4 regions of the Paenibacillus sp. MDMC362 genome follow, and region 1 is predicted to be linked to each of the others. Evidence: riboswitches for the same ligand, from Rfam matches in the RefSeq annotation. Region 1 holds a riboswitch; each other region holds the start of a gene.
What was found. A riboswitch is a leader RNA that binds a small molecule or an ion and turns the genes downstream of it on or off. The one in region 1 is predicted to bind cyclic di-AMP.
Positions count from the first base shown of each region.

Region 2: another riboswitch for cyclic di-AMP. It lies ahead of DP091_RS13860 (C40 family peptidase); the one in region 1 lies ahead of DP091_RS27465 (resuscitation-promoting factor).
Region 3: another riboswitch for cyclic di-AMP. It lies ahead of DP091_RS15680 (hypothetical protein); the one in region 1 lies ahead of DP091_RS27465 (resuscitation-promoting factor).
Region 4: another riboswitch for cyclic di-AMP. It lies ahead of DP091_RS20805 (TrkH family potassium uptake protein); the one in region 1 lies ahead of DP091_RS27465 (resuscitation-promoting factor).

Region 1 covers NZ_QLYT01000067.1:11,652-17,871, reverse strand. The annotation lists gene veg (biofilm formation stimulator Veg) at 25-300, opposite strand; gene yabG (sporulation peptidase YabG) at 590-1,492, opposite strand; gene rsmA (16S rRNA (adenine(1518)-N(6)/adenine(1519)-N(6))-dimethyltransferase RsmA) at 1,604-2,488, opposite strand; gene rnmV (ribonuclease M5) at 2,485-3,036, opposite strand; gene DP091_RS27465 (resuscitation-promoting factor) at 3,222-4,409, opposite strand; cyclic di-AMP (ydaO/yuaA leader) riboswitch at 4,681-4,895, opposite strand; gene DP091_RS27460 (TatD family hydrolase) at 5,101-5,865, opposite strand; gene DP091_RS27455 (HD domain-containing protein) at 5,963-6,220, opposite strand, start outside.
Region 2 covers NZ_QLYT01000024.1:297,826-304,045, reverse strand. The annotation lists gene DP091_RS13880 (L-fucose isomerase) at 1-1,149, opposite strand, end outside; gene DP091_RS13875 (AraC family transcriptional regulator) at 1,354-2,211, shown strand; gene DP091_RS13870 (2Fe-2S iron-sulfur cluster-binding protein) at 2,309-2,704, opposite strand; gene DP091_RS13865 (stalk domain-containing protein) at 2,925-4,199, shown strand; gene DP091_RS13860 (C40 family peptidase) at 4,424-4,900, opposite strand; cyclic di-AMP (ydaO/yuaA leader) riboswitch at 4,904-5,034, opposite strand; gene DP091_RS13855 (hypothetical protein) at 5,294-5,821, shown strand; gene DP091_RS13850 (ROK family protein) at 6,216-6,220, opposite strand, start outside.
Region 3 covers NZ_QLYT01000029.1:181,041-187,260, forward strand. The annotation lists gene pruA (L-glutamate gamma-semialdehyde dehydrogenase) at 1-717, opposite strand, end outside; gene DP091_RS15670 (proline dehydrogenase family protein) at 918-1,838, shown strand; gene DP091_RS15675 (hypothetical protein) at 1,899-2,363, opposite strand; cyclic di-AMP (ydaO/yuaA leader) riboswitch at 3,047-3,213, shown strand; gene DP091_RS15680 (hypothetical protein) at 3,350-3,760, shown strand; gene DP091_RS32335 (potassium-transporting ATPase subunit F) at 3,912-3,989, shown strand; gene kdpA (potassium-transporting ATPase subunit KdpA) at 4,020-5,699, shown strand; gene kdpB (potassium-transporting ATPase subunit KdpB) at 5,720-6,220, shown strand, end outside.
Region 4 covers NZ_QLYT01000041.1:64,188-70,407, forward strand. The annotation lists gene DP091_RS20800 (potassium channel family protein) at 1-42, opposite strand, end outside; gene DP091_RS20805 (TrkH family potassium uptake protein) at 59-1,399, opposite strand; cyclic di-AMP (ydaO/yuaA leader) riboswitch at 1,464-1,608, opposite strand; gene DP091_RS20810 (CPBP family intramembrane glutamic endopeptidase) at 1,900-3,588, shown strand; gene uvrC (excinuclease ABC subunit UvrC) at 3,560-5,551, opposite strand; gene trxA (thioredoxin) at 5,687-6,004, opposite strand.

The DNA of each region.
Region 1 (6,220 bases):
AGACTGCTCTCTCATGACATATCGTTATGACTTGATATAGGTGATTCGCATCTCGTTGTCATCACCGGTTACCATGATTTCCACGGTTTCGGTCAGAATATCGGCATAACTGTAGGACACACGTTTAAAAGTTTGCTGGTCTTGATCCAGCTTCACAATGAAAACAGAAGGGTACGTTTCTTCCAAAACACCAGTACGCTCGACGGTCTTCCGACGGCCACCGTTAGCCCGAAGCGTAATTTTTTGCCCTAAATGGGCATCGAGACTGCGTTTGATTTCCAACAGCGCGTTTTTAGCCATTGTCGACGACCACCTCTTTCCTTGTCCATTATACAAAAGATTCAGTCATTTGTCAATTCAAAAACATTAATTATATCAGCATCAAAAATATATTGTCAACGTATTTTTTTTGACCCTGTATTTCTCGTGTGCATTTGCTTTAATATGTGCTAAATTGACAAGCTTTATGTATTTTTTTTGACAACTTTCTTAAAGATTTGAAACAAAAAATAAAAAACCCCAGCTTGTGGGGTTCTTCTCAGGTCTCTCTTCAACGGCCGATAAGCCTCTTTCAGAACACGACATGAGCCTAACTGACCGAAGGCGTAACCTTCAATGTGGACAAATCTTGCAGCTTGGGCAGACCGATCCGGTAGCTGCCCCTCGTCTCGATTCCGCCCACGCCCTGGCTGCCGCTGATCGTATGATGAACGACATCATGAATGTTCACGGTATCCCTGACCGACGTATAGGCTGCCTTGGCGGCAACGTAGACGGGATCCAGCGCATGAATGAGGATTCGCCCCGGCGAGCTGGCAAAATTGGCTCCTGCCTGCAGCAGCGCTTCAAAATGCGATTGGCACGCCCCGGCCACAATGACCAGGGAATCCAGATTCCGCTCATATTGACGTGCTACCTGAATGGCCGTCACAAAGTTGTGTGAATTTTTATAGCTGTCCAGGCTATATAAATCGTATGGCTGTCGCCTCTTCAGAACTCCATCATGACCTGTAATGACCACGATATCAGGTCTTACCCGCGGAAGAAGACGATATAATGAATCGGCCATCCCCGACTCATTGATATAATGGCCTTCCGCGGGGACCCGAAGCTGATTGTACAAGGTCAAACTCTTCTTCAGGTATTGGGGATCCCCATCCAAATGCAGCACTTTGCCCGGCACATCAAAATATCCTTTATCCGCAAGCTGACCGCCTTCGATATTGCGTAGGCTGGCCAATTGACGCTCGCTCTGCTCCTGTCTGTGCTTCTGCAGGCGGTCCAGCGACTCATTGGCTTTGATCTGTGCCTGCTTTGTTCGTTCGCTTAAGGTGGGATGCGGGACCGTGACCAGATCATCAACGGGAGCATCGGCCAGTAACCGGAATTCCGTCCCTTTGATTACGATATTGTTATTTTGCCGCATGCCTTCTACCCGGAACGTTACATCGCCGCCGTAGGATTTACGAACGACCAAGTCTCCCAAGTTCATCACAACATCACCCCTACCCTATGGTATGGGCCACTGTGACTATTGGTTCTTGGAAACATCAATTTATCGCGTCGAGACCTTCCGTGGGTCTATGGCGCTCTAACGGCTGTATTAACGAATGTCCGCGTTGTACAATATGTTGCTTAGCCGGGCATACTCTTCAATACTAAGGGTCTCACCGCGCCGTGAAGGCTCGATACCCGCCTCCTGCAGCAGCTGCTCCAGCCGTTCACGGCCCTCTCCCGGAAAGAACCGACTCTTCAGATTGTTGGCAATCGTCTTCCTCCGCTGTGCGAAAGAGGCCTGGACCAACTCAAAGAAGAAGCCTTCATCTTCTACGCTGACAGGAGGCTGTTCCCGTACCGCCAAGCGAATAACGGCCGAAGCGACATTCGGCTGCGGGATAAACACCGTATGCGGCACAATACAGACCAGCTTAGGCTCACTGTAATATTGAACGGCAATGCTAAGGCTGCCGTAATCCTTACTTCCCGGTGCTGCCGCCATCCGCTCTGCCACTTCTTTCTGAATCATCACCACGATATTCTCCAGCGGCAGCTTCTCCTCCAGCAGCTTCATGAGAATCGGCGTTGTCACATAATACGGCAGATTCGCGACCACACTGACCTTCGATACACCCGCAAAATCCCGACGGAACAGTTCATGAAGATCCACCTTCAGGACATCCCCATGATGCACCTTCACATTCTCATACGGCTCCAGGACCTCCCGCAGGATGGGAATCAGGCGCTGATCAATTTCGACCGCGGTGACAGTTCCTGCCGTCTGTGCCAACTTCTCGGTTAACGCACCGATTCCAGGCCCGATTTCAAGCGCTCCCTTATCTTCATCCAGTCCTGCAGCCTCCACGATTTTATACAATATATTCTGATCGATGAGAAAGTTTTGACCCAGGCTCTTCTTGAAGGAGAATCCATGCCGTGAGATGATCTCCTTCGTCCGTCTTGGTGTTGATATATCCTCGATCCGATTCATTGGCTTACGCCCCCTTCTTCCAGCTGTGCAAGTGCGGCCAGAAATTCTTCCCGCGATATTTGAAACATGGCCAATCGTTTATGAAATTGCTTGCTGTTGCAATATCCGATCCCGAGCAGGTTTCCCATCGTCATACGCCTTGCAGCCGCCTCCGGATGGGCTGATAATCCCGCCTCCAGCATGTCCTCCAGACTGATCAGGCTCTCTCCGCCCTCAAAGGAGGTATGGACCCGCTCCAGCGCACGACGTATCGCTTCCGGCGAAGCATTCTCCACGCCGATATCCCCTTTGCGGGTAGCATCCGCTTCCGGAATAAAGGCATGCTTGCAGCCAGGGACACCCTGATCCACAATTTTGCGGATCCGCTCCCCTGCATGGTCAGGATCGGTTAATATAATAACGCCTCTGCGCTCCTGAGCAAGCGCTATGCGTTTCAGGATTTGTTTATTGATCGCTGAGCCGCCCGTTTCGATCGTATCCGCTTCTACGGCCCGTTTAATGGCAACGGTATCGTCTCTGCCTTCCACTACAATCACTTCTTTAATCATGCGTTTGTTCTCTTCCTTCCCAAGAAAACAGGCTTGTACAACCTCTAGGTTCTACCATCTTAGCCCTATATACTCCGTTCTTAACAAAACAAAAGAAGAGGAAATATTCCCTCTTCTTCATCATTATATATTATAAGCTAAATAGTATAGCATTAGAATGGTATTGTAAATTGGAATTCATGCGACTAGTTCAATTCAGGTTTAACCGGACCGATCACGTAAACGGTGCGGCCGCTCTTCCGGCCGAAATTTATGGCCGATTTCAGTGAATCATAATAAACATCGATTTTGTTGCCTTTGATGGCACCGCCCGTATCTTCTGCACGACGGAAGCCAATGCCTTCGATATAGACCCACCAGCCGATCGGGATGATGTTAGGATCAACGGCGATGGTTCGCCCTTCTGTAACGCGTGTGCCGGATGCAGTGCGCGTGCCGATTCCCTGCTGCTCAGCGGAATACGCCGTCATCGACACGTTGTTCAATACCTTGCTGTATTTAAAATCAACGCCTGCCCGAGAAACCACGTTGTTCTCGACAGCCTTGGCGGTCGTTACTTTTTTCGTGCTGGACAATTTAGCCGATTTAGCCTTTACATCGGTGGCTGCCGCCTGAACGATGACAGGCTTCTCCACTTTTTTGGTGCCAACGGCAATGATTTTATCCTTCGTTCTGCGTTCAATTTCTTGGGAAACCTTCGTCTTGGAAACCAGCTTGCCATTGTGGTAGACCTTCTCATAATGGTTCACCATGAGACCAGGCTCCCCCCGCTGAATAACGCGGTTATCCCCTCTCTCAAGCGATGGGTCGGCTGTTTTGATCACGCGGAAATTCCGATCTTCCGTCTCCTTAACTTTTTGTTTCGTGACGCGAACGACTTCGATATTCATATTGCTGGTCAGCTTCGTGTTCTGTGCCGGTTGTACTATATCTTCACCCTGGATTGTAATACCAGCCTCTTTAAGTACATGATCAACCGTATCCTGGGATGTAAATATGGTTTTGGTTGTGCTGCCTACTGTAACTTTGACTGGAATTGCCCGGTCAATGATGATCCGGTCTCCATCCTGGATCGCGCCGTTTAAAGGCATCGAAATCTGATCCTGAGGACTCAACGTGATCGCTTGCTCATCCAGCAATTCCTGCAGCAATGATCCACGTGTTTCAACTGTGGTGACACGACCATCGACGACAAGCTGGACCTCCTTGCCTGCCTGATCATGTACGACCAACGATATGAGAAGTGATACCGTAACGGCACCCATGGCACCGAGCAACATCAATTGACGCAAATTGTCATGCTTCCATCTCAATGCGTAAGACATGCTGGATGATTGTGATTCATGGGTTTCTTCAGGTTGAAAAATGCCCACTATTCCATCCTCCTTCATAGTCCCGCCGTCTAGGTAAACGCATGAATGCATTTGACGTGACTATAGCAATTTTTCTCACAAGGCGCCCTGCTATCTATCTACACCCTGCGTCAATTCCCGTCTTTCCGTCCATGTACCACCACCCCTTGTTTACCAAGAGTATGATGATCCACTCTCCATTATTCAAAAATAAAAGAAAGCCATTGAAAGAGTACTAGAGGCTCTAACGTGGCTTCCTGATGATTAGAATCATGGAAATGGTATGCACGAGAATTCCCCTCTTATTTCGCTTACGGAGTTAGCTGTCGGGTTCGGACGTAAGAGAGACGCCCTAGATCCGGATACCCGCTCATGGCGAGATCCTTCAAATTCACCCCAAAGACCCGAAAAAGAAATCAAATACAGCTGCGCGCATTCAGACCAGTATGCACGGCGGTATCGGTTCCCCCGTTCCCCAGAATTTCGGAGATTAAGCGAGACGGTTCATGAAATATTCGGCTGCGATCTGCACATCGCAGCTTCTTATCACTGAAAAGATGATATCCTGTTTGTATGCAGGTTGTAAAGCAACATTCAACCACATTTTCTCATGTAAAAGGTTAAAATATTGTAATATCAACGCCTTTTCTGATTAAAAAACTTTAATTAATCGAAAATGCTCCCTTTTTCATCGCTTTTGCTCTCGTTTTCGTTAAATACCAAATCGTTCCAGCGCATTTTGGGTGGTAATTTGGGCCAATTCCTCATAGGACAACCCTCTAATTTCGGCTGCCGCCTCCGCCACCAATTTTACATAAGCGGTCTCATTTCGTTTCCCGCGGAACGGGTGGGGTGTTAGATAAGGGGAGTCCGTTTCGATCAATAATCGATCAAGCGGAACCTGCGCCAAAACCTCTTTGGGCTGCTTTGCATTTTTGAAGGTAATCGGCCCGCCAAACGAAATATGGAATCCCATATCGAGACACATTTTGGCCGTTTCCCAGCTTCCCGAAAAGGAATGCATCACACCACCCACCTCGGAGGCTTTTTCCTCGCGCAAAATTTTCACGATATCTTCATGCGCATCCCGATTATGAATGACAATCGGCATGTTCAATTCCCGGGCCAGTCCGATCTGACGCCGAAGCACTCGGTGCTGAACTTCTTTCGGAGACGTATCCCAATAATAGTCCAAACCGATCTCTCCTATAGCCACTACTTTCTCATGACTACACAAAGAAGCGATCCAATCCAGGTCCTGATCCTCCATGGTAATGGCGTCTACAGGATGCCAGCCCACCGCTGCATATATAAAATCATAAGTTTCTGCCAGCTTCATCGTAGTCGGAATCGTCTCCCGGTTAAAACCAATATTGATCATCCGGGTCACGCCGGCTTCGAGCGCCCGCTGGATTGCCACTTCCCGGTCTTCATCGAATTGGGGAGCATCCATATGAGTGTGCGTGTCGAACAACATAAAATCCACACTCTCCTTCCTGTCGTTTCTGTGTCGTTTATCTTCCATTAGCTGGGTAAATCACAGATATACCCAGCTTTCCTGTATTCCACCTAGGTTAATGTTGTTGTTTGAAAACACTGGCTATCTTCTCCGGCATTTGAGCCAGCAGCGGACTTACCTTCTCCTCCGGATAATAAAGATGGTACCGTCCTTTATGAATGCCACTGATCGAGCGCACAATATCGGAAACCTCCGAGATTTCCTTCAGCTCATCATGCCGATCCAGAAGCAGGATTTGCTTCTCGTTAAGCGGCATATCGGAATGAACCTTATCATAAGGAAGATCCGTTGGAAAATCAATCTCCAGGTCATA
Region 2 (6,220 bases), on a different contig from region 1:
GCCGGTAACCCGTTCTACCGAAGCCGGACTCCAGTAAGTACGCACATCCGCGAAAATCTGTGCCGTATTGGTTAACAGGTATCCGAACAGCATGCCGACTCCGTTCAGGCTGTCATTCTCGGTTGCCACGATATACGGCGAACGCCTGCCGTTCCAATCGAAGGAGGAGTTGAGGATGGTCTCCAGGAAATCACCGTTAGGGGAATGATCCGTCCACTGCCGCTGACCTTGGAATCCGGAAGCGATAGCGCTGTGACCCTGAGCCTCTTCTTCAAAGCCAAGCTCCTTCAGGCGCGGATTACCGATCATCAAATCGCGGGTGATCAGCGTCATTTTGACGACGGTTTCCCACTCCAGATCCTTGCGCTCCCGACTGTTCTGGAGATGATCCGGATTGTTATCCGGTCCTTCCGTACAATTCTCCTTCACCCAAGCAAGCGCCTGTTCATATTCTTCAGGATCATAGATGCCTTCTTCCAAGCGGCGCGTAAACTCGCTCATATCTACATATTCGTTCCGCATGCCCAGATACTCCTGGAAGAAGCTGTCGTCCACGATCGAGCCGGCGATGCCCATCGACACCGAGCCCATGGACAAATACGATTGTCCGCGCATGTACGCTGCAGCCAAGCCGCTCCGTGCAAAACGCAGAAGCTTCTCTTGAACGTCGTCCGGAATACGGGTATCCCCTTCATCCTGAACGTCTTCGCCATAGATGCCGAATGCAGGAAGCCCCTTCTGGGCATGGGCCGACAGTACCGCGGCCAGGTAAACCGCGCCTGGACGTCCTGTTCCGTTAAAGCCCCATACCGCCTTCGGACGCGAAGGATCGACATCCATCGTCTCGGTGCCGTAACACCAGCAAGGCGTAACGGTTATGGTTAGGCCGACTTCGGCATTTTTGAATTTTTTGGCGGCTGCAGTTGCTTCAGCCACTCCGCCAATGCACGTATCCGCAATGACGCATTCAACTGGCTCGCCGTTCGGATATTTGAGCTCCTTCGTCAACATCTCGGCGACGGCCTTGGCCAGATTCATGGTCTGTTCCTCGAGTGATTCGCGAACTCCTCTCCGTCTTCCATCTATCGTAGGGCGAATCCCGATTCTCGGAAAACCGTCCCGCCATCTGTAATCGTTTTCAATTGTCATGTATGTCACGCCTCCCTATAAGGATTATGACATCATTGTAAGATGATTCGGTGCAAGAGATAACCCACTATTTTGTTATATCGGCTCCTAATTTCAGCAAGACAGTGAACCATCCCGATTAGCAGATGTAAACGATTTCCGCACTGAAAGGGCGTTTTGCATTATAATAGTTAGAGGATGTTGCTTTCCAGGAGGGACAAGACCGTGCCAAAGATCGAAATCTCGCATAGCAAAAGCGATCACTTCCGCTTCATCAAAAATCCGCAGCTGCTCTTTGCCGGGCAGGTCGTGGACGAGGACTTCTTTTATGGACCGCCACAAATTCATGATTTCTGCGAGATCATCTATGTTGTAGAAGGACGCGGAGAATTCACGATTGCAGGAAAAATATACGAACTCCACAAGGGCGATGTCGCGATTTATAACCCCGGCATTCCTCACGAGGAGAGATCCATCACGGACGGACCCTTCAAGGTGATCTACTGCGGCGTGGATTCGCTTCACATTGAAGGGGTTCCCCAGGGGATGCTGCTCCCGGCCTATGTGGAGCCAGTCATATCCTGTGAGAAATACGCCTATAAAGTGGAAAGCTATCTTTCCGAGATCCTCCGTGAATGCGATTCGCAGGTGCTGGGGTATGAAACGCTGAGCACCAACTTGCTGATGTCATTGATTACCGTCATCTATCGCATTGTGGACGTTAAACACCAATTCCAGTCCTTGAAGGGCAAGAACGAAATCGCGCTGCGGACCAAACACTTTATCGACACCAACTATACCCAGAGCATCAGTCTCAAGGACATTGCCGATACGATGTATGTCAGTCAGCATTATTTATCCCATCTGTTCAAAAAAGAAGTCGGCGATTCCCCCTTCAATTACTTGATATCCCGCCGGATCGAAGAGGCCAAGCGCCTGCTCGCGGATTCCGAAATGCCGGTACATGAGGTTGCTTCCCAAGTCGGTTACGGCAATGATAAGTACTTCTCGATGTTATTCAAAAAAATTACCGGTCAAACGCCGAGCTCATTCCGGGAACAGAGCAAACTGGGTTCGGAGTAAGGGATTGCAATTTTATTTTTCCAGCAAAGAAGCAGGCAGCCGTTGTGGTACGGCTGCCTGCTTTTTAAATATGAACGGCAATTTGCCTTCTATGTCATCAAAAGTATGGGGCGTGCTTGATTTTAATGGGACCGACCGCTTCGATCTTGCTCTGGCATCCCAGTCGATAGCCTTCTTCGATTTCTTCCGGATCGAGGCGCCGTTCTTCGGCCAAATTGGGTTCGGACAAATGCTCTATTCCCTCCAACACCAGGCAGCGGCAGCGCGCACAAGTCCCCCTTTTGCAAAAAGAGTTCCAGTCCACGTCATTCCGCTCGGCCAGATCAAGCACCGTCATGCCAAGAACAGGCGCCACGCTGCGGCGAACCTCCCGGCCTGCAAGCTCAATGATCGGATCCGGTACCGCTTCCATCATCTCTTCCGCTGCAGGGATCAAGGCATTGTCTCCGCTATCCCCGCCCTTTTTCTTTTTCCAGAATTTAAACACCCACATTATCCTCCTATGCATGTCATCATCAGGTTATGTATCGAATCCTTTATTTATTATACTGGAAAGTTTAATAATTCAACATGCTTACTCTTATCGATTCGATGACATTGACACATGGAATTGGAACTCTATGAAAATTTTGCTATACTAGCGTATGCTAGACCCAATTCCATATTCTATGAAATCATTCTATTATTTAATGGATCGGAGGAAACACAAAAGCATGCTGCATAAAAGAATAGGAAAAACAGCCGTCGCTGCCGTTCTTGCCCTTTCCTTGCTCGGCACCGCACCCCATGTTAGCCAGGTCCATGCTGAGCCTGCCATATCGGTAAAGCTGGATGATGTTACGCTAACCTTCGATGCGGCTCCGCGGATTGACAAAGGGGTCACCTACGTTCCATTCCGGACGGTTGGAGAAGCACTGGGCATTCAAATCACGTGGAATAGCAAGACGCAAACCGTGAAGGCCATTGGCAGCGTGAAAGGCCAATCGACCGAAGTATTACTTCAAGTGGGGAGCACGAACGCAACCGTCAACGGTAAAAAAGTGAAGCTTGCAGCTCCGCCAGTCCAAAGGGAAGGCCGTGTGCTGATCCCGCTCAGCTCGTTCAGCAGCCAATTCGGCGTTGATGTGGGCTGGAACCAGGCGACTCGTACAGTCTCCCTCGTATCGCCGCAGCGCGAAATGCATTTGAGAGCTTTCTATGCATTACAATCTTTCCAAGAACGGGATCTCGTGGGGTCCATGAATTCAGTCGCCTTTGGCTGGAGCCGCATCGATCGCGAGGGTCAGTTCACGCTTCAAGGGGATGAGTACCGTCTCCCCGCTGCGGCTGGAGACGTTACGCCGCAATCGATTGTTGCCGATGCCGCGGACCAGGGGATTAAACCGTACCTCATGGTCTATGCCTTGGATGGAAACGGCGAATTAACCAAAGTCTTGAGCGACGGCAGCCTCCGCCAAAAGTCCATTGAAGGCATCACAGCCGCGGTAGCGGAGAACGGATTCGGCGGTGTTGTGCTTGATTTTGAAGGGCTCGGATTTAAACTGGATGCCGTGAAGCAGCAGAAGCTGCTCAATGATTACGTCAAGCAATTGAAAGCAGCATTGCCGAATGACGTTGCCCTGTCTTTAGCCGTGCCGCCATTGAACAGCGCCTATAAAGGTTATGATTACAAGACACTGGCCTCTATCGCTGATGACCTGATTGTTATGGCCTATCAGTACAATCCGGTTGGAACCAAATCTCAGGTTCCCGAACCGAACAGTCTGGTGGACCAAGCGATCCAGCTGGCACTCCAAGCAGGCGTCCCGAAGCAGAAGCTCCTGCTTGGCATCAGTTTAAGCAGCGAAACCACCACTTCCGTGGACGATAAACTCGGCTTGGCCAAACGTTATGACCTGAAGGGAGCCGCCTTCTGGCGTCTGGGCTTGTTCCGTCTCTATAATAATGGAATGGAAGCTGCCGTGAATGCCTCTGTTGTTAAGGAGTAACCGAACACCCCCTTGTGGGATGATAGACTTATAGTAACAAAAACGTCTATCGACGTACTTTCACAGATGACAGACAGTTAGTAGAAGTTTTTCTTGCGATATCAGGAAGTCACAAGCTTCGAAGTTTATACTCTCTCATATCTAAAAAAAGAAAGCCTGACAAGGTCATCCCTTTGTCAGGCTTTCTGATTATGTATCGTACTCTAAATGGCTGCGTAATCCAACTAGCTTGCGCTTCCTACCAGCTTTGCATAGTTTTCTTGACTCAAAACACGACGTGCCGTGACATAACGCGGCTCGTAATAGGAATCGCTAAGCTTGCTGATTCTGACTCCCTTGCTGCTGGAAGCATGTGCAAATTGTCCGTCACCAATGTAAACGCCTGCATGAGAAATTCCGCTACCGCTCGTATTGAAGAATACCAAATCTCCAACCCGCAGATCTTGGCGATCCACATGTTCACCGGCTTGAGCCTGGCTTTGGGAAGTGCGCGGAAGATCAATGTCGAAATTTCTAAACATGTACAGTATAAATCCGGAGCAATCAAACCCGCTGGTAGTCGTTCCGCCCCATTTGTATGGAGTTCCTACCAATTGCTTCACTTGATACTGAAAATTCGGTTGTTGATCAGCAAATGCTGAAACGGCACCAGAAGAAAAAATAATTGCAGACCCTAGCAAAGTGATGACAAACTTCTTCAAAATATGTTCTCTCCTTCGATGCCTACGGAGTTAGCTAAGGGTTCGGTTGAAGGTTCCCTATACTCTCTATACAAGAGTAATTCACCCAAGACGGTTCCCCCGTTTTCACAAACGAAATTCGGCAAAATTCATTAACGTTTTGTAACCTTCTCTTAATATAGTATACAAGCAAGGATGCTGTCAATGATATCCTAAAAATCTATCGTTTTATGTTTGGAGCTGTCGTAAAGATGAAGAATTTCGGCAGGAGATTGGTTAACCGTCTCACTCAGTCATGACAATTATGTAACTCTGTTCTCCTTTCCGCGCTGCTTTTTTAATTAATCTAGCAACTTTTTACAAATCCATGCGTTTACATATCAGAAATGAAATTAAAGAGGTGATCCATCACTTATGAGTCAAATAACGATGGCAGAAGCACTAGCTGTTCGGGCAGCAATTAACCGTCTCATCAATCAGTTGATGTCGGAACGCTTGAACAACAGCAGCACGATTATTGAAAAAGGGGAGACGGCGGAATACCCTACGCGCAGCGTAGATGCCATTACGGAAGAAATCGAAGCGGCCGCGGCGGATTATAGGAAGCTGGATTTGCTGATGGCAATCTCCAATACCACGCAGACTATTCCCTGGAACGGCTCCGACATTACGATCATGGAAGCGATCGAGCTGGCCAAACAAATACGCAGCGATATCGGACAGCTTGCCCATCTCGGTTCCCGCAAGAAGCTGGAGCGCCAGAGCAGCCGTGGCAGCGGAGACGGTGCCATAACGCTGTTCAACGTCGCCTTATATGATCCAGAGGCTTATCAGGCGCTAGCCCGCAAGAAGGAACGCGAGGTAACCAAGCTCTCTTCGCTGATTGAGCATGCCAATCATACGTCTTTGATTACGTTTGACGCATCCAAGTACATGGAATAGCGACAGCCGCCGGCTCCAAGCCTGCAGGTCACCCCACGTGCGGGTTTGGAGCCGGCGGTTTCCGCCGGCGGGCGGGAAAGTGCGAGCAACCGTTTATTGTTTGTCGGATACAAACAAACCTAACCAGAAACCAAAAAAATCGACTCCAGCGCAAACGGATGACGGTTTACGGTTCACGCCTATCACTTGTTACTTGTTACGGACTTATGACGCAAATAAATGATCGCTCCGTTTCCCGCTCTCTCTATGAATAATTGGAAAGCCGCCCTTCTGAGGGCGGCTTTTGTTGATTTCTCTTTAGCTAGGTAACTGGATACTACGTCGTCATTCCGAGCGCTCTTTCTGGTATCTATTTATCATTGATCCTATTCGTATCATTCTCTTCAGGCCTATGCTACT
Region 3 (6,220 bases), on a different contig from region 1:
CTGACCCGGTCCAGGCAGGAAATTAACGACGCCCGGAGGCAGGCTGACCTCTTCCAGGAGCTCCACGAATTTGGCGGCAATGACCGGCGTGGTGCTGGCAGGCTTCAGCACAACGGTATTGCCGGAGACGATGGCAGCCGTGGTCATGCCAGCCATAATCGCGAGCGGGAAGTTCCACGGCGGAATGACGATGCCGACGCCAAGCGGGATGTAATAGAGATGATTCTCTTCCTCCTCGTGAACCGTCAGCGGCTGGGGCGCGCTCAGGCGCTGCATTTCGCGTGCATAGAATTCCATGAAATCGATCGCTTCGGCCGTATCCGCGTCGGCTTCGGCACGCGACTTGCCGGCTTCGAGAGTCATGAGCGCGGAGAACTCGAGCTTGCGCCGCCGCATGATCGCCGCGGCCTTGAACAGATAGCGTGCCCGTTCGCTCGGCTCGGTGTGCTTCCACGTCTCAAAGGTGCGCGCTGCCGTCTGAATGGCTTGTTCGGCAAGCTCGGTATTCGCTTGGGACACGACGCCGATGACTTGGTGTTTGCGCGACGGATTGACCGAATTTGCGGTGCGCTCCGTATGGATTTTGGCACCGCCGATGACCATTGGGTACGATTGGCCAAGCTCGGCTTCGACCCCGGATAACGCCGCGTCGTATAACTTGTTGTTCCATTCGTTGTTGAAGTCCATAAATGGTTCGTTCCGAAAAGATGCTCGCATGGGGAGGCCCCTCCTTAACATGATATGAATCGAAGCTTCTGGCCAATGGTCCAGCTGCGAATGCGTCATGGTGGCATGGTTAGGAACTCCTGGTGAAAACCTCTATGTAAGATATGTATGTCTTCCTGCATGCCGTCATGATTTTTGCATATGAGTTAGATAGAGTGCATTTTGGTTTACCTTGCAGAGGGGGCGCGCGCATGGACGGAACCGAGCTTTACCGTAAAGTGATCCTCACGGTGTCCGGCAATAAACTCGTGAAATGGTTGTCGATCAAGTACGGCCGGAAATTGGCGGGCCGATTCATTGCCGGCGATACCTTGAATGAGGCGCTGGATGAAATCGAGAGGCTGAACGCGAAGGGCATTCTTGTCACGCTGGACCATCTGGGGGAGGGCATCCGGACGCTGGACGAAGCAGCCGGGTATCGGGAGGAATATTTGAAGCTGGTGGAAGGGATCGCGAGGCGTGGAGTGCAGTCGAACGTATCGCTGAAACCGACGCAGATGGGCATGGCGCTGGATCTGGAGAAGGCGTACGAGAACATCAAAATGGTGGCGAAAAAGGCGAAAGAGCACCGCAATTTCGTTCGTCTGGATATGGAGGATTCGCCGTACACCCAGGCGACGATTGATATGACGCTGCGGCTCCATAAGGAGGGGCTGACCAACGTGGGGACCGTAATGCAAGCTTACTTGTTCCGTACGGAGGAGGACGTCAAGAATTTGATGCATGCCGGCGTAAATCTGCGGTTGGTCAAGGGGGCGTACAAAGAGCCGGGAACCATCGCCTTTCAGCAGAAGCGGGAGGTCATTGACAACTATAAGAAGTTGATCAAAATGCATTTTGATCAGGGAGCCTACGTCGCGATTGCTTCGCACGACGACAACATCATCGACTGGGTGAAGGTGTTTGCCGAGCAGAGCCGCATAGACAAACAGGACTATGAATTTCAGATGCTGTACGGACTGAGGATGAATGATCAGGCTGCCCTGGCACAGGACGGCTACCGTATCCGGTGTTATATGCCCTACGGAACGATGTGGTACCCGTATTTCACCCGGCGGCTGGCAGAGAAGCCGGCCAACCTGATGATGGTGCTCAAAAATATGTTCAAGTGAGCGGGGGAAAACGGCCAATTGCAATGGAAGCGAGAACGGCAGCTCTTTCTAGCAGCTGTCCTAGAAGGAATAATACGCCTCCGAGCAGTCCATCAGGAAGGAACGCTCCAGCGGCAGGCTGCCTAATCGCTTACGGGTGATGTGCTGTTGCAGATTGGCCTCCAGATCGGCGAGGGCTGATGCGGCGAGCTGCATTCGTGCGGATCCCCACTGCTGCTGCTTCTGGGCATAACGAACGGCCCCGGTAACGGGCATACCCCTCAGCCTCGTAAAGACGGATGCCCAGCGGACCAGATCCGCGAATTCTCTTGTGCTTGGCAGCGCATATTCGGCATACCCGGCCGCGTCTTTGCAGCTGATTTTGAACAACCCGCAGTTCCAATCTCGGTCGCTCCAGGGGATAAAGCGTTCAGCCGAGCCCCGGTCGAAACGAAATATCTCCATGCAGCGGATGAGCTCTGCATTTAATGCAGGCGTTGCGGTTTCGATGACGGGGGCTAGTGCCGCCTCGATGAGTTTCGTCATGATCTGCGCTCCTTTATGGGAATGTTATATGCACGATAAATAGGCCTGGTGAGCAGAGTAACCCCGCTCTCCAGGCCTATTTATCGTTAGAGGCCCTGCTACAGTGGCCGCTTCGCTCAAGGCTCGGGAGCTCAGCGTAAACGAATGTTTCGAATGATGGATGAATCATACGCCGGAGGACTCTAAAAGTAAATGGCCATATTGAACGGATACATTCCGAAAATCGATGAAAACCGTAAAAGAAAACGCGTACATTCGGCCGTGACATCTATTATCATGGCAAAATCGCGGTATCTCGATAGATTGCGATAAATGCAAGAAAACAAGAGAAATACATAGTATAGAGCAGAATTCAAGAGATAATCGAGAAAAATCGGTCGGATCCTGTTCGACATAACGCTACATGTGTTTTTGCTCACATTTACTTCCTGCAAGGCCGGACGTATGATACGAACTATGAATTGACGGACATCGGCGGCAGGCATACGGGCAGCCGTTCCATGAAGAACTAAAGGCTGTGTGAGAGCTGCCGGGCTCTTTATGGATCGAATCTCGGGCGAGGGCACCATGGGCCTTCGCTGGAAATGCAGGTTGAAGCGACTCTCACCGCTTGAACCTGATGCTGTGCTGTTTTGCCGGACCTGGATGTTAGTCAATGGCTAATAGAATAACATGCTACTCGTTTGTAATTTTCGCTGAGTCCTTGAATGGAAAAGGAACGGGGGAACCAGTCGGGAGATGAACTTGATCTCTCAGGGGTGAATCCCATGGACAAGATAACGGTCTATGGGTAGGGCGACTCTCACGCCCGAATCCGTCAGCTAACCTCGTAAGCGTATCGAGAGGGGCAACGATTGTCGTGGACTTGGGCCACGGTGTATTTCACCGTGTTCTGATGAAGAAGCCTGCGGGAAGAGTTCTTCTCTTTCCCCAGGCTTCTTTGTTGTTGTCTTCTCTTTCTGAACTTCTTAGGAGGAGAACAAAAGATGGAGAAACCGCAGGAGTTTATTCTGGTATCCGCGCCGAACAAGGCCGGGGAACAATTTATCCGCCAGCTGATCTATATGGACATTTCGTTTGCGGCCATAGCCAACAACCGGGTTGAGCAGGAGAGGCTGCGAGAACTAGGCTGCACCAACATGATTGTTATCGATACAAGGGATGAACAAACCTGGATCATTCCCGAGTTTCCCGTGAGCAAGGTGTATTTGTTCGAGAGCAGCTTGAACCTGTGCTGCCGCTATTTACGGATCTGCCGGACATGGACGACGGAGTCGATTTATGTGATTACCCATTCCAGCAATCCGCGATTGATATACAGGGGACTGGGTGCCGATGTGGTGCTTCATACGAACCATCATCAGGTATCCTTCCTGATTTCATCCATTGTCAGCTAAGCGTCTTGGCTGATGTGACCATGAGGTTTTAGGAGGTTGTATTCATGCAGGATTTATATATGGTGCTTATCTTGGGAGGAACCTACGGGCTGCTCATGCTATTTATGTCCTGGTGCGGACGCGTGGTTTCGGAACCGGAGGTGGATTAATCGTGACGATCATTTTAATATGCACGCTCTTTATTTTTCTATATTTGATTTACGCGTTGATTCACCCTGAAAAATTCTAGGGAAACAGCTGAAGGAGGAAGGCATTCGTCATGGGCATTTTACAAATTGCCATCGTAATTCTCGTTCTGGTGCTGCTGGTAAAGCCGCTCGGAACTTATCTATATCAGGTGTTTCGCAATGAGGGGAACGGCACGGATAAATGGTTCTCCTGGTTGGAGAAACCGATCTTCGCACTGATTGGCTTGAAAGAACGCAAGGGAATGACATGGAAAGGCTATGCCATTAGCTTTGTGGTAACGAATATTGTGCTGGTCGCGGCGGGGTATTTGATTCTGCGCATGCAGAGCGTATTGCCCTTCAACCCGAACGGCATCGACGATATGGAATCGACCTTGTCGTTCAATACGATCATCAGCTTTATGACGAATACGAATCTCCAGCATTACAGCGGGGAGTCGGGGTTATCCTATATGGCCCAGATGGCCGTCATTACCATGATGATGTTCACGTCCGCGGCGACCGGGCTGTGCGTGGCGATTGCGTTTATCCGGGCGGTGACCAGCAAGGGTACAACCGTCGGCAACTTTTTTGAGGATTTCGTCAAAGCCCACACCCGGGTGTTCATCCCGGCCGCATTTATCATTGCGATGGTGCTGGTTGCACTGCAGGTGCCGCAGACTTTGCAGCCTGCGCTCAGCGTCACGACGCTTCAAGGAAGCGAGCAGCAAATAGCTGTGGGACCGGTGGCTGCGCTGGAATCGATCAAGCATCTGGGCACCAATGGGGGCGGGTTTATGGGGGCCAACTCGGCGCATCCGTTCGAGAACCCGTCCCCGCTGACCAATGTGATCGAGATTCTGTGCATGTGGAGCCTCGGGGCGGCGCTTCCTTACACATTTGGTTTGTTCGCGAAGAGCCGCAAGCAGGGCTGGATTATTTTCTCGGTGATGATGACCTTGTTTATCGGATTCCTGTCCTTGAACTATGCGGCTGAAACGAACGGCAATCCGGCGCTGAACCGGCTGGGCATGGATACCTCCCAAGGCAGCATGGAGGGCAAGGAGGTCCGGTTCGGAATCGCCCAATCCTCTCTGTTCACCACGGTGACGACTGCGGCCACGACCGGGTCGGTTAACAACATGCATGATACGCTCACGCCGCTTGGCGGGATTACGCCGCTGTCCCTGATGATGCTGAACTCCGTTTTTGGCGGAAAAGGCGTCGGGCTGATGAACATGCTCATGTATGCGATATTGGCGGTGTTCCTGGCTGGTCTTATGGTTGGCCGAACACCCGAATTTCTAGGGAGAAAAATAGAGGCGCGGGAGATGAAGCTAATTGCGGTTGTTATCCTGGTGCATCCATTGATCATTCTGGCTCCGACCGCACTTGCGTTGATGACGGATGCAGGGCAGGCGGGCATTGCCCATGCGGGCTTTCATGGCATCTCCCAGGTATTGTACGAATACACGTCTTCCGCAGCCAATAACGGTTCCGGATTTGAGGGTCTGTCGGATAACACGCCGTTCTGGAATGTGACAACTGGACTGGTCATGCTATTCGGACGTTACATTTCGATGATCGCCTTGCTGGCAGTGGGCGGCTCGTTGATGCGGAAGCAATGGGTTCCCGAGACGCTCGGGACGTTCCGGACAGATAATAAGCTGTTTGCCGGCATTCTGATCGCGGTGGTTCTGATTATCGGTGCATTGACCTTCCTGCCAGTACTTGTGCTCGGTCCGATTGCTGAGCATCTGACGATCCGTTAATAGAAAAGGTGGCTATTTCCATGAATAATACGAGAAAAAAAGCGATGTCCCAAGAGATGGTCCGTCAGGCGCTGAAGGACAGCTTCACGAAGCTGAATCCCGTCCTGATGATGAGAAATCCGGTCATGTTTGTTGTGGAGGCCGGGACTCTGGTTGTTTTGTTGATGACGTTATTTCCATCCTATTTCGGGACAGAGGGCAGTATCGGATTTAATGTGACGGTATTTGTCATTCTGCTGTTGACGCTGCTGTTTGCAAACTTCGCAGAGGCGCTTGCCGAAGGACGCGGAAAGGCGCAGGCCGATTCCCTTAAGCAGTCGAAGCAGGAAATGACGGCACATAAAGTGATGGAGAACGGAGGGGTGCAATCCGTGCCCTCCACGGATCTTCGCAAAGGAGATATCGTGATCGTCACGCAGGGCGAGATGATTCCCGGGGATGGGGAAGTCATTGCGGGCCTTGCGTCCGTTGACGAATCGGCGATTACCGGCGAGTCCGCCCCCGTCATTAAAGAAGCCGGC
Region 4 (6,220 bases), on a different contig from region 1:
AAATCGCCCCAAACCGATGATTGCAAATTGCTTTGGTTTCATGTCTCTCCAGTACCCCTTATCCAATAATCATTTTGCCTTCCGGATGACGATATAATTCTTTACCCTTTTTTGGCCCCAGTGCATAAGCAAGCGTCAAAGGCCCTAATCGCCCTGCAAACATCGTAATGCTGATCAAAACCTTCCCGAACACCGTCAGATCGGGCGTTAAACCCATGGAGAGACCCACCGTACCGAAGGCGGATGTCGTTTCGAATAGAATCTCCAGGAAATCCGCTTCCTCCGTCGTCGACAGAATCATCGATACGGTTAGAACGAGCAGCAGTGCCAGTAATGCAATGGTCAATGCCTTGAGCACCCGCTCCTGGGCCAGGCGATAACGGAACATGACGATGTCTTCACGCCCGCGCATCATGGCGATGACCGCCCCCACCATAATGGTGAAGGTTGTTGTTTTGATACCACCCCCGGTTGACCCCGGGGATGCTCCAATAAACATCAGAATAACGATAAAAAATTGCGTGGCCTGTCTAAGCCCCGTAATATCTATAGTATTCGCGCCAGCTGTACGCGGCGTTACGGATTGGAATAATGCGCCGAAGAATTTTCCGCCCCAATTCAGGGAGCCGAGCGTCCTCGGATTGGTGAATTCAAAAATAAGAATGACGATAAATCCAACCAGCAGCAAGGTAGCCGTCATGGTGAGCACTACTTTGGAGTGCAGGGAAAGTCTCCGCTGATTCCGGAAATCAATCAAATCGGATAAAACGATAAAACCGATGCCGCCTGAGACAATCAAAAACATCACGACAACGTTGACTACAGGATCATACACGTACCCGGTCAAACTCCGAAAATCGCCAAACAAATCGAAACCGGCATTGTTAAACATCGTGACCGCATGAAAAACGCCATAATAAATCGCTTGGCCGATCGGCATATCAAACGCCCAGCGGATCGATAGAATCAAGGCACCGCAGGCCTCGATGATCAGGGAGTACAGGAGCACTCTGCGAATCAGCCTTACGATTCCTTCCATCGAGGACTGATTCATCGCTTCTTGCAGAATGAGGCGATCCTTGAGCGATATTCGCCTTTTGAGAGCCAGGGCAAACAAAGTGGCCATCGTCATGAATCCGAGCCCGCCGATCTGAATCAGCAGCATGATCACGATCTCTCCGAAGGAGCTGAATGTCGTTCCTGTATCCACCACTACCAGGCCCGTTACGCAAGTTGCCGATGTCGAAGTGAACAAGGCATCGATAAATTCCAGCGGTTCACCTGTACTTGTGGATATCGGCAGCATTAGCAGCGCCGTCCCGATGAAAATAATAGCCGCGAAACCAAGCACGAGAATCTGCGGCGGAGACAACCTGAGCCAGTTCAATTTAGAGTTCAATCGGTCACCTTCTTAAAAAAAATCAAGAAAAAAGACACTGGAAAACGCAGTGCCCTTTACGGTCTGGTTCCTGTGCTGCAGCCTACGAGGTTAGCTGACGGATTCGGGCATTTTCACAGGTCGCCCTATTCATTATTCTAGGAATAATGAAATTCACCCCAATTACATGGTTCCCCCATTTTCAGTACGAAATTCGGCTGGAATATTCGGTTCCTTGAAGCATGATGTGATTATAACGCAATCCGGTACGTAACCCAATGCCGTTTTTCACCCAAAAAATCTTTAAAAGAGCGCGAATTGGGCATATTCAAGAATACAAGCATAGGGTTCTCTAACGTTTTCGAAACCTTTCATTCATTTTCATCGATTTGTTTCATTATTCCGGATATTGGGATAAGCTGCTTATGACTTTCATAACTATGTTATATTGACTCTATGCGTTCTTAATCAGGCATATAGAATACCAGTGGGAGTATCAACTTTCTTAGAGGAGGAATTTCATGAATCGTGCAAGAGAGCCCTTGAAGCTGAAGCCCAATCTAAAGCAGCTCATCGCGCCTGCCGCAGTCGGCCTGATTCTGTTCCTGTTATTTCAGGTGTTTCCGTCGACGAATACGGATTCTGCCGAGACGGCATCTCCGAATATCATATCCAAGGAGCAGGCTCGGCAAGCGGCTTCAAGCTTTGCTCAGGAGTTCTTGCAGTTTACGGCTGCAAAAACGGATGACACGCTGGTTACATATCAATCCAAATCGGAACTTTACGGATATCTGGCAAAGGAAAAGAGACTTTCGGAATACAACAAAACCTATGAAGCCAAATATCCCTATGACGTATACCGTGTTCGCTTCAGCGAGCCGGGCGGCGATGCCCTCAATGTGGACGTGCACATGCAAAATTCAGGCATCGTCGGCTTCTCATACGATTACGCCCGCTCCAGCTATGACCGGATTGAGCTGAACAAGGGCGATGTGCAAAAACAGATGCTGCTTGTCGTTGAGGACGGCATGACATTAGCCGAGAAGCAAGCTTTTGCGGAGCCTTGGCTCCAGCGAGCGGGCTATGACCTGTCGCATCTGGAGCTGATCACGCGGGAAGGGGAACCCCAGCTTCGGTATGTGGACCCGGATTCCAAGATCGGCGACTCCAGATTGGAGCACCGTTTCACCTTCGAGCAGGGGAAATTACGCTCCTATGAGCCATCTTTTTCGGTCCCGGCCGCCCATTCCGCCTATGTCAACAAGCAGACCCAAGATGCCACGCTGCTGACGCTCGCAGGGTATGGCCTGTTCACCCTCATCCTTGGCATACTTGCGATTGTGTACAGCGTGAAGACCAGAGCCTACACATCGTTTAAGCGCGGCCTGTTCCTATCGGCGCTCCTGTTTGTCATTCAAATGCTGAATACGTACAATCTGATTCCCGTTTTCAAATCCGAGGGGATGTCTCAAACCGGCATACTCGGGATGATGATCTTCTATGCGGTCTATTCGCTCATCTTCTCCGCACTGCTCTATTTCTCCCTTGTCGGCGGCAGCGGGCTATGGCTCAAAGAAGACGGGCTTAATCCATGGCCGCGCGCCAAAGAACCCGGATATGGTCATTATGTGCTGGACAGCATGAAGCTGGGGTATATGTGGGCTTTCATCCTGCTTGGGGTCCAATCCATTATCTTTGTCGTTCTGGGCCTGACCTTGAATACATGGTCCACCACGGATGCCACACAGTCGCCTTACAACATGCTCTATCCTTGGCTCTTTCCGCTGATGGCTTGGCTGGCCGGCATATCCGAGGAGGCCGTCTATCGACTGTTCGGGATCAAAATGTTGAAAAAGATCGTCCGCAATACGTTCGTCGCCAGTTTGATCACCTCGATCATCTGGGCGCTAGGGCATACGCTCTATCCGATATACCCTGTAATTTCCCGGCCCATTGAACTGGTTATCATCGGCTTGCTGTTCAGCTACATCTTTTTGAAATACGGATATTTGGCGGCCATGTTCTCCCATGTTATCTTTAATAGCATCTTGATGGGCATTAGCCTGATCCTGCTCAAGGATACGAGCAACTTGCTGATGGGTGCGTTCTACATGGTGCTTCCGGCGATGGTCGCCTATGCGATTTACCGTTTCAATCCAACAAAAAAAGAGAAGCCGTATGTCACGACTCCTCCTCACGAAGTGCCTTAAGAATTTCCGTTGCTAATTTCTCACCGATTGAAAGGGGCTTGAAGTCTTCGACTGAAGCCTCTTTTATTTTTTTGACTGAGCCAAAATGCTTTAACAGCAGCTTGCGGCGCTTCTCTCCAATGCCCGGGATGGAATCCAGCTTGGAGGATACCATCGATTTGCCGCGCTGTTCGCGGTGGAAGGAAATCGCAAAACGGTGAACCTCATCCTGAATGCGCTGCAGCAAATAGAACTCCTGGCTGTCCCGGGGAAGCGTAACCGGCTCCGGCGGGTCTCCGACCATGAGCTGCGCTGTTTTATGCTTGGCATCCTTCACAAGCCCGCAGACCGGGATAAACAGCCCCAGCTCATTCTCAAGCACATCGATGGCGGCGGAAATCTGTCCCTTCCCTCCATCGACCACAATCAGATCGGGAAGCGGCAAGTTCTCCTTCAAGACGCGCTCGTACCGCCGCCGAATGACTTCACGCATCGTATCATAATCGTCCGGTCCCAGCACGGTACGGATCTTGTACTTCCGGTATTCCTTCTTGTCCGGTTTCCCATTGGTGAATACAACCATGGCCGATACCGGATTGGTCCCCTGAATGTTCGAGTTATCAAATGCCTCGATCCGGTTCAGCGACTGGAGGCCGATCACTTCGCCCAGATTCGCCGCGGCAACCGAGGTGCGTTCTTCATCGCGTTCAATCAAGCGGAATTTCTCGTCCAAGGACACCTTCGCATTATCCGATGCCATGCCCACCATCTGCTTCTTCAAGCCGCGCTGCGGCACATGCACCTTCACGCCGAGCCATTCCTGCAGGGCGGCAGCCCCTCCGGCTGCATCCACGATGCCCGCAGCTTCCGCCTGCTCCTCCTGTGCCTGGGCAAGGGCAGCCTGCTGCGCACCCAATGTCCCTACAGCCGAATCCGCGGCTTCCTCTGGGCTTTGCACACCTGCATCCGCAGCCGTTCCCGTAACCGACTCCGAATCAGCCTCTTCTATCAGCAGGGGCTCAGGCAGCAGAATTTCCTGCGGCAATGCAGGATTATCACTGTAATACTGGGCAATAAAAGACATAAAGTCGCTGTGCGCATCGCCGTAGAACGGAAAAACGGATTTGTTGCGCTGCACCATTTTCCCTTGGCGCATGTACAGGATCTGCACGCACATCCAGCCTTTATCCACAGCATAACCGAATACGTCGCGGTCTCGCGTATCCGTCGTCGTAATCTTCTGCTTCTCCATCAGCGTATCAATATGGATGATCTGATCCCGCAGCTCTTTGGCACGCTCGAAATACAAATCCTCCGCGGCCTCCTGCATCTTGCGCTGCAGTTCCTTTTTGATTTCCTCATGCCCACCGCTCAGAAATGAAGTAATCTCCCCGGTGATCTGTTCATATGCAGACTTCGGAATCTCCTTCACACATGGAGCCAAGCACTGCCCCATATGATAGTACAAGCACACTTCTTTCGGCATGACGCCGCATTTGCGCAATGGATACATTCGGTCCAGTAGCTTCTTGGTCTGCTGCGCCGCATAAGCATTCGGGTAGGGACCAAAATATTTGGCTTTATCTTTAAGCACCCTTCTGGTTACTTCCAGACGGGGATGCTCTTCATTCGTTATTTTAAGATATGGATAGGTTTTATCATCCTTCAGCAGCACGTTGAATCTCGGCTGATGGGTTTTGATCAGGTTGCACTCCAGAATCAATGCTTCCATGTTGCTGCCGGTTACAATGTATTCGAAATCGCGGATTTCCGAAACCAGCATCTGAGTCTTCCCGTTATGGCTTCCGGTAAAATAAGAGCGTACCCGGTTCTTCAGCACTTTGGCCTTGCCCACATAAATAATCGTGCCTTCATGATTCTTCATCAAGTAACAGCCGGGCTGGTCCGGCAGCAATGCCAGCTTGTGGCGAATATTTTCCAGCGCCTTCTCCTGCTCCTGAAGCTGTTTGGCAAAATCGTCCATGCTGTCCCTCCTCTCCAAGGAGATTATATAGTATTAACCATAAATATAAAACACTATGAATAACCACACAAAGCGCCTCCGGGTTTCACCGAAGGCGCTGTATGAAAGCAGATTGCGGTCTAGGACCAATCCTGCTTATTGATGTTTTGCAATGATGCCTTTCAAGGCTTCTTTGGAGTTCAGACCTACCACTTTATCGACAGGTTGGCCGTCTTTAAAGAAAATCATGGTCGGAATGCTCATCACGCCGAAACGTGCTGCGGATTCCGGATTCTCATCCACGTTCACCTTAGCAATTTTTACATCATCGCCGAGTTCTGAAGACAATTCGTCCAGAATCGGAGCAAGCATTTTACAAGGGCCGCACCATGGCGCCCAGAAATCAACTACAACCGTTCCTTGACCTTCAACTTCATTCACGAAGGTTTGGTCGGTAACATTGACGATAGCCATTGTATTCTCCTCCTCACAGGATAAGATCAGGTATAGTGCGAATCATAACTGTCGAATGGGTCGACGAATTTAGTATACCACAATCGGTCGGAAAAAGTGAAATATACTCACCTAAAGAAAGAGGATTTCACGGGTTTTTTATGCAATCTTTACAAATGATTTGCGCATTGGGTATACTACTAGTAACAAGTCGGGTGACTGTCAAGTTTTTCGAGT